Linked DNA regions of Maricaulis maris. The protein of the gene in region 1 interacts with the protein of each later gene in a pairwise test. Links are inferred from orthologs where the notes say so. Each region holds a gene or a part of one and is shown on either strand. Other genes may lie near its edges.

Region 1 (4,495 bases):
GAACGCAATGGTCTTGGGCGCAAAGCCCAGCTCGGTCGCGGGCCGACGTTCTGCCAGCCGCACATAGGCCCAGAACCCGACCACGAAGGCGACCAGCATCAGGCCGCGACGGATCAGGGAAAGATGCTCGTCGCTAGGGTCGAATGTCAGGGCGATCAGCGGCACGACACCCAGCCGCACTGCCGCGCCTGTGACCACGAGTGCGAGGATGGCAAGGCCGAGCCCAATCAGGACATTGAGATAGGGTTTCAGGCGGGACATGATTGTCGCTTTCTTGGGTTGCGATCAGACGGGCGCGGCCAGCACGCCGGACATGCGGTCGAGGACCGGGCGCGTTGACAGGCCTTGGGTGGCCGCTTCGACCGCCGTGTTGAGATCGACGCCAATCTCGGAGAAGAGGTCGGCATAGGCGGCATCGAGGCCGTCGAGAAATGGTTGCAAACACTCGGCCTGGTCGCGTCCGGACACGGTTAGCGAGACGACGCGCTTGCGGGCATCCTGCGGATCGGGCGAGGTTTCGACATGGCCCAGCCGGACGAGGCCGTTGATCCGGTGCGAGACCAGCTGATGGGAAATGCCCAGTTCGGCGGCAAGCCGAGCCAGCGAGGCCGGCCCGGCGTGGAAGAGCGCCTGGACGCAGCCCGCCTGTTGCACCGTGATCGACAGTCCGCGCGCCGCCAGCGCCCTATCGAGCTGCTCGGTCAAGCGGTCCATGAACCTCTGTGTCCGCAGCAGAAAGGCCGCCCGGCCGTCGAAATGGGGAATGTCAGACAAGGGTCGCTCCTGCGCTGCTGCTTTGGTCTACATGCATTTGTACAAATATTTGTGCAATAGGTTTGAGCAGCATCCCCGGCACCGGATATGAGGCGGCGCTAGGGATTGTCAGGCGTGTGGGGAGACCGGTTTGCCGCCATTTTCGGCTGTTGCGGCAAGGCCCTGCGCCGGCTCATGTGTCGACGAGGCAGGCCGCTCCGACCTGGCGGCAGACCACGCAAGGGAACAGCATGGCGACCCGCCATCCGGCGAAATCCACCCACTTCAGTCTGCCCGAGTGCGGGTCAACCTTTTGGTAGCGCGTAGGGAGCGTGGGTGACCGGACGGACCGGTCCCGTCCGGTCACAAAAACGCCCGCCATAATCAGGCGGGCGTTTTCATTTCCGTCAGTGGTGGCGCCTTAAGCGTCGACTTCCGCTTCGAGCGCGTGTTCCTGGATGAAGTCGCGGCGGGGTTCGACGACGTCGCCCATCAGCTTGGAGAAGAGCTCGTCGGCGGTATCGGCGTGCTTGACAGACACCTGCAAAAGCGAGCGCGCATTCGGGTCGAGCGTGGTTTCCCAGAGCTGGCCGGGGTTCATTTCGCCGAGACCCTTGTAGCGCTGGATCTTCATGCCCTTGGCACCGGAGACGATGACGGCGTCGACCAGCTCGCGCGGCGAGTGGATGGTGACCGGGCCGGATTTCGGGACGAAGCTGGCCGGGCCTTCATAATCGGCGGACACGGCCATGGCGCGCTCATTGAGGCGCTTGGCGTCCGGGCTGGCGCGCAGATTGCGGTCCAGCACGACGGTTTCGGTGACACCACGGACGTCGCGCGAGAAGACCAAGCGGCCATCCTCGGGATCGATCTCGCCAACCCAGGTGTCCTCGCCCTCATCGGCAAAGGAATTGAGACGGTTGGCCGCCTCGGTGACGGCGTCCGCGCCCGGTTCGGGCACCAGGGCACCGGCGAGGGCCGCCGCTTCGAGCGCGAAGCCCGGCGCGCGGGCGGTCATGCGATCGATCGAGAGCTTGACCTGGCGGGCCGCGGCGACACGGGCGGTCAGGTCCTGACCGGTGATCACCTCGCCATTGGCCAGCGTCAGATGAGCCTCCGAGGCGCCTTCCTCGATGAGGTAGGCATCCATCTCGGCCTGGTCCTTCACATAGCGCTCGGACCGGCCCTTGGCGATTTTGTAGAGGGGCGGCTGGGCGATGTAGAGGTAGCCGCGCTCGATCAGCTCCGGCATCTGCCGGTAGAAGAAGGTCAGCAGAAGCGTGCGGATGTGGGCGCCGTCGACATCAGCATCGGTCATGATGATGACCTTGTGATAGCGCAGCTTCTCGTAATTGATCTGGTCGCGGCCGATGCCGGTGCCGAGCGCGGTGATCAGCGTGCCGACCTGGTCCGACCCGAGCATCTTGTCGAAGCGCGCCCGCTCGACATTGAGGATCTTGCCGCGCAGCGGCAGCACGGCCTGGTTTTCCCGGTGGCGTCCCTGCTTGGCAGAGCCGCCGGCGGAGTCACCCTCGACGATGAAGAGTTCGGACTTGGCCGGATCCTTTTCCTGGCAGTCCGCCAGCTTGCCGGGCAGGGAGGAGATTTCCAGCGCCGACTTGCGCCGCGTCAGCTCGCGCGCCTTGCGCGCCGCTTCGCGGGCGGCCGCGGCCTCGATGATCTTGGCGACCACCATCTTGGCTTCGGTCGGGTGTTCCTCGAACCATTCGGCCAGCGCCTCGCCGACCGCGCCTTCGACGGCGGGACGAACTTCCGAGGACACCAGCTTGTCCTTGGTCTGGGAGGAGAATTTCGGGTCCGGAACCTTGACCGAGAGAACACAGGTCAGGCCTTCACGGGCATCATCGCCGGAGATTGACACCTTGGCCTTGGAGGCCAGGCCCGAGGAGGCCGCATAGGTGTTGATGATCCGGGTCAGCGCGCCCCGGAAACCGGCCAGGTGCGTACCGCCATCGCGCTGCGGGATGTTGTTGGTGAAGCAGAGGACGTTCTCGTGATAGCTGTCATTCCACTCCAGCGCCGCTTCCACCGAGACCCCGTCACGCTCGCCCCGGATCAGGACCGGCGGCACGAAGATCGGTGTCTTGTTGCGGTCGAGGTGGGAGACGAATTCGGCGACCCCGCCCTCATACATCATGGTGTCGGAATAGAGCTCGGCCTCGCGCTCGTCGCGCAGGGTGATCTTGACGCCGGAGTTCAGGAAGGCGAGCTCGCGCAGACGGTGCTGCAGCGTTTCGCGATTGAACTCGGTCATGGTGAAGGTTTCTTCGGACGGCATGAAGCGCACTTCCGTGCCCTTCTGTCCCGGCTCGGCATCGCCGATGACCTTGAGGTCTTCCTCGGCATCGCCGCGGCGGAAGCGCATGTAGTGCGCCTTGCCATTGCGCCAGATGGTCAGGTCCATCCAGTCGGACAGCGCATTCACCACCGAGACGCCGACGCCGTGCAGGCCGCCGGACACCTTGTAGGAATTCTGGTCGAACTTCCCGCCGGCGTGCAGCTGGGTCATGATGACCTGCGCGGCGGATACGCCCTCGCCCTGGTGGATATCGGTCGGGATGCCGCGTCCGTCATCCCGCACCGAGGCCGAACCGTCGGCGTGCAGCGTCACCAGGACTTCCGAGCAATGGCCGGCGAGCGCCTCGTCGATCGCGTTGTCGACGACTTCGTAGACCATGTGATGAAGACCCGAACCGTCATCGGTATCACCGATATACATGCCCGGGCGCTTGCGCACGGCATCGAGACCCTTGAGGACCTTGATCGACTCCGCGCCGTATTCCTGATTCGCTTGTTCCGTCATGGTTTTGTTGTACAGCTTTCGCGCGCCTGTGACCACTCGCGCGCACACGCGTGTGCACGCGCGTACGCGTGAGTCAGGGGATCGGATGCCGGGTGGCTCGACGCTTCAGCCAGCGACGCCCGATGACCGCAATCAGGACCAGCAAAAGCACCGCTCCACCGACCGCAATCCAGGCCCGGATGCCGCCGCCCTCGAGGCCCAGTATGGCGGCATGACTGGCGAAGGCGATCAGCGCCATTTTCGGGATGCTGCCGAGCGCCGTGCCGGCGATGAAGTCGCGAAACCGGATCGGCGTGCAACCGGCCGCGATATTGATCACGATCGATGGCAGGGTCGGCACCAGGCGGATGACGGCACTGGCCCAAAAGCCGTGCCGGGCGAGCTCGTCCATCACGATGGCCGCGTCCGGCCCGGCATTGCGCTCGAGCCAGCCGGAGCCGACCCGTCGACCGACCAGGAAACCCAGCGCACAGGCCAGAACCTTGCCGCTCCAGCTATAGGCAAAACCCGCCCAGGGGCCGAAGGCGGCGACCAGGGCGGCGATCAGCACGGCTTGCGGCGCACCGAGGGTGATCAGCACCAGGAAGGCCAGGATGGCCAGCGGCGGTGCCCAGGGCTGGTGGCCGATCGCGGCGAGACCGTCGAGGGCCTGCCGGGTCATGCCCTCGGGCAGGAAGAGGGTGGCGAACCCACCCAGCGAGAACAGGGCGATCAGGCCGATGGCGGTGACCAGCTTGCCGGGATGACGACGAAGCGCCGTGACCAGCTCGGCCGGAATCACTCGCCCGGTCCTGTCGGGGCCGGGCCGGCGCGGTAGAGCGTCAGTGCCATCTCGTCGCCATTGGAGTAGTTCTGCCCCTCGATCACGGCCAGTGCCTGGGGTGTCAGGCTCAGCGTCCCGGCCCGGGCAAGGAAGGG
Region 2 (4,142 bases), 800 kb from region 1 along the record:
TCACCGGCTCGGTCCAGACCGCCCTGGCCGAGCTCGGCATGGACGCCCAGCAGGGCGTATCCTCGCCGGACTATCTCGCCCGGGTCATCGCCAATGCGGAAGAGTCCGCCGTGCTAAGCGTGACGGCCGTCTTCCACATGATCGACACCGATGGCGACGGCCGGGTGACGCGCGACGAGTTCCTGAATTACCGCGTGGAGTGATGGCGCTGACGGACCCGGCCGCGCTGCGGCCGGGTTTGTTCGGGGGGCAGTGTGGGGATGGGGTTTGACCGGGGTCGGGACATGCCCGTCCGGTTTGTATCCCCGTCCGGCTGCCTTTTCCGACAGGCCACGGACCAAAGCGACATGCCTTTCAGCGCGCCCACGCGCCTTCGTCTCCGCACGCTGTCGCGCCGGAGGTGGGACGGAGCGGGATGCCGGTGGACACCGGGGTGTCCGGTTGGCTGGTCTGCGGTGTCCGTGGTGTCCTCGGCATCCCGCCAAGCCTTCCTGAAAAAAAAACGTGGGAGATGTCCCGGGCTATCTCCACCCCGTTTCCAATGCGACCGGTCGATGAGGTCGGTCGTTTAGTGCCCCGCGACCTGGTCGCACGCCCTGCCGGAGCTTCGGGTTGTCAGCCCCGAGGCGCGGACAGGCTCCGCTCGTTTCCGGGCATAAGTGACTGGGCCCGTGCCTCCCGTCCCGAAAACCGAGGGCATTATCGCCCCGGGTGGAGAGAGTGCGGATAAGTTTTCTGATTTTTCCGTGTGCGCCGCACTTCCTCTCTCCCTTGGGAGAGGGCCCGGATGATGGGCAAGTCCCTGTATTTCAGATATAATCCCCCTAATCCGCTCCTTCGGGGCACCGTCTCCCACGGGAGAAGGACGGGCGCGGGAGCGTCGGATAAAGTGCCGAACAGGCAAACTCCCCCAACCGCCCCGGGCGTTTGCCCTTGCCCCCCGCGATTGTTAAGACTTGCTGACAGGAAAGCCGCCTGATTCACGTTTCGATTCGCGCCCGCGCGCGCGGGCTTCGGACGGGGCGGCAATTTTCGTGATGCGCCGTCCGGTCAGTCCGGTCGCAGCGCCAACACAAAAATGAAAAGAGGGCCGCCTTGAGCGATCACGACGACACGCCGACCACACCTGAAGACGGGCCTGAAAACGCAGGCGGTCAGCCGCCAGCCTTGCCGGACGGGGTCGGCAATATCGCCATCGAAGACGAGATGAAATCGTCCTATCTCGATTATGCGATGAGCGTGATTGTCAGCCGCGCCATTCCCGATGCGCGTGACGGGCTCAAGCCGGTCCACCGCCGCATCCTCTACACGATGCACGAGAACGGGCAGACCCACGAGAAGTCCTACCGCAAGTGCGCGACCGCCGTCGGTGACGTGATGGGCCGCTATCACCCGCACGGTGACCAGGCGGTCTATGACGCGCTGGTCCGCCTGGCCCAGGAATGGTCGATGCGGATGCCGCTGATCGACGGTCAGGGCAATTTCGGCTCGGTCGATGGCGATCCGCCCGCTGCCTATCGTTACACCGAAGCGCGGATGCAGAAGGTGGCGCAATCGCTGCTGGCCGATATCGACAAGGATACGGTCAACTTCATCGAGAACTATTCGGCCGAACGTCGCGAGCCGGTGGTTCTGCCAGCCCGCTTCCCGAACCTTCTGGTCAATGGGGCCGGCGGTATCGCGGTCGGCATGGCGACCAATATCCCGCCGCACAATCCGGGCGAGGTGATCAATGGGACGCTGGCGCTGCTGGAAAACCCGGACCTCACCGAAGGCGAGCTGCTAGAGTATATTCCGGGCCCGGATTTCCCGACCGGTGGCCTGATCCTCGGCCGCACCGGCGCCCGCAATGCGGTGCTGACGGGGCGTGGCTCGATCGTGATGCGGTCACGCACGACGATCGAGGAAGTCCGCAAGGATCGCATGGCGATCATCGTCCACGAGATCCCCTACCAGGTGAACAAGGCGTCGATGATCGAGAAGATCGCCGACCTGGTCCGCGAGAAGAAGATCGAGGGTATTGCCGACCTGCGCGACGAGAGTGACCGCAACGGCATGCGCGTCGTGATCGAGCTCAAGCGCGACGCCAATGCCGATGTCATTCTCAACCAGCTGTTCCGCTGGTCGCCGATGCAGACCAGCTTCGGGGCCAACATGCTGTCGCTGGTGGGTGGTCGTCCGCAATTGCTGGGCGCGCTGGATATCCTCAAGGAATTCCTGCGCTTCCGCGAGGAGGTCGTGGCCCGACGGGCCAAGTTCGAGCTCAACAAGGCGCGCGACCGGGCGCACGTGATCGTCGGCCTGGCCCTCGCGGTCGCCAATATCGACGAAGTCATTGCCCTGATCCGCCGCGCCCCCAACCCGGCAACGGCCCGCGAGCAGCTGATGGCGCGGGACTGGCCGGCTATGGATGTGGCGCCGCTGGTCGAGCTGGTCGCCGATCCGCGCTCGATGCTGCGTGACGACAACACGCTGCGGCTCACCGAGGAACAGGCCCGTGCCATCCTCGAGCTGCGCCTCAACCGCCTGACCGGTCTCGGCCGCGAGGAGCTGGGCAATGAGGCCAAGACGCTGGCTGACCAGATCGCCGATCTGCTCGACCTTCTGCGTTCGCGTCAGCGCGTGCTCGACATCATCCGCGACGAGCTGATCGAGGTCCGCGACAATTACGCGACGCCGCGGCGCTCGGAATTCGTCGATGCCGAGTTCGATTTCGAGGACGAGGACCTGATCCCGCGTGAGGAGATGGTGGTGACGGTGACGCATGGCGGCTACGCCAAGCGCACGGCCCTGTCCGACTACCGGGCCCAGCGTCGCGGCGGCAAGGGCCGCTCGGGCATGGCGACCAAGGACGAGGACTTCATCTCGACCCTGTTCGTGGCCTCGACCCATGCCCCGCTGCTGTTCTTCTCCAATCGCGGCATGGTCTACAAGACCAAGACCTGGCGGCTGCCGCTGGGCGCGCCCAATACGCGCGGCAAGGCGCTGGTCAATCTCCTGCCGCTCGAGCAGGGCGAGACCATCACCTCGATCATGGCCTTGCCCGAGGATGAGAGCACCTGGGCCGACATGAATGTCATGTTCGCGACCAATAAGGGCACCGTCCGCCGCAACAAGCTGTCCGACTTCGTTCAGGTCAATCGCAATGGCAAGATTGCGATGAAGCTCGAGGAAGAGGACGATCGCATCGTCAATGTTGTGCTCTGCACCGAAGCCGACGACGTCTTCCTGACCACGCACAAGGGCCGCGCGATCCGCTTCCCGGCGACCGATGTCCGCGTCTTTGCCGGGCGCAATTCGGTTGGTGTGCGCGGTATCCGTCTCGCCGAGGGCGATACGCTGATCTCGATGGCCATCCTGCGCCATATCGACGTCACCTCGCCGGAAGCCCGCACCTATATGAAGCACGCCACGGCGATGCGCCGGGCACTGGGCGATGAGGACGAGACCGTCGACGTCGTGGCCCATGACGGTGATGATGACGGGGATGATGAAGCCGCGCTGAGCACAGAGCGTCTGGCCGAGCTGGGCGCCGCCGAGGAATTCCTCCTCACGGTCGCTTCCGACGGCATGGGCAAGCGCTCCTCGGCCTATGACTTCCGGGTCATGGGACGCGGCAATAACGGCGTTGCCGCAACCGACATCAAGCGGGAAATCCCGCTCTCTGCCAGCTTCCCGGTCGAGGATGCCGACCAGATCATGGCGGTTACCGATGGCGGACAGCTGATCCGCTTCCCGGTCGATACCGTCCGCATCGCCAGCCGCTCCTCACGCGGTGTCCGCCTCATTCGCCTGGCCGAGGGCGAGAATGTGGTGGCCGTCGTGCGGATCCAGGATGCCGGTGATGATGCGGTAGATGATGCAGACGGTGAAGCGGGTGAAACCCATGTCGGTCCGGACGACGGGATCGCGCCGGAAGCCGGCGACAGCCCGACCGAATAGCGCCGGTCGCGAGGCGGGATGATTGATCTCGCCTCGCCCTTCTGCCAGACAGGAGCCGGGCACCGGGGGGTGCGACAGGGGCGCAAAGCCCGGGGAGAGAATGGCCATGAACCGTACCGCGCTCTATCCGGGCACGTTCGACCCGCTGACCAATGGTCATATCGACATTATCGGTCGGGCCGTGAAACTGGTCGATCATC

What was found. The genes of interacting proteins can lie anywhere in the genome.
Region 2: the proteins of gyrB (region 1) and gyrA interact in binary tests that used the Escherichia coli proteins (3 or more experiments, as listed by UniProt). The link is inferred for Maricaulis maris from one-to-one orthologs.

What each region holds. Positions count from the first base shown.
Region 1 is NZ_AP027270.1:8,585-13,079, reverse strand. Bases 877-3,936 are described here. They hold gyrB (DNA topoisomerase (ATP-hydrolyzing) subunit B), read right to left. Parts: upstream 3,578-3,936; coding sequence 1,175-3,577; downstream 877-1,174. Other genes in these bases: AAA969_RS00045 (TVP38/TMEM64 family protein), read right to left, coding at 3,651-3,936. In the rest of the region: AAA969_RS00060 (CPBP family intramembrane glutamic endopeptidase), read right to left, coding at 1-261; AAA969_RS00055 (MarR family winged helix-turn-helix transcriptional regulator), read right to left, coding at 286-774; more of AAA969_RS00045, read right to left, coding at 3,937-4,358; AAA969_RS00040 (ArnT family glycosyltransferase), read right to left, coding at 4,355-4,495. UniProt on the Escherichia coli protein: DNA gyrase negatively supercoils closed circular double-stranded DNA in an ATP-dependent manner to maintain chromosomes in an underwound state.
Region 2 is NZ_AP027270.1:807,765-811,906, forward strand. Bases 718-4,142 are described here. They hold gyrA (DNA gyrase subunit A), read left to right. Parts: upstream 718-1,095; coding sequence 1,096-3,942; downstream 3,943-4,142. Other genes in these bases: coaD (pantetheine-phosphate adenylyltransferase), read left to right, coding at 4,049-4,142. Also shown: AAA969_RS03625 (EF-hand domain-containing protein), read left to right, coding at 1-203. UniProt on the Escherichia coli protein: A type II topoisomerase that negatively supercoils closed circular double-stranded (ds) DNA in an ATP-dependent manner to maintain chromosomes in an underwound state.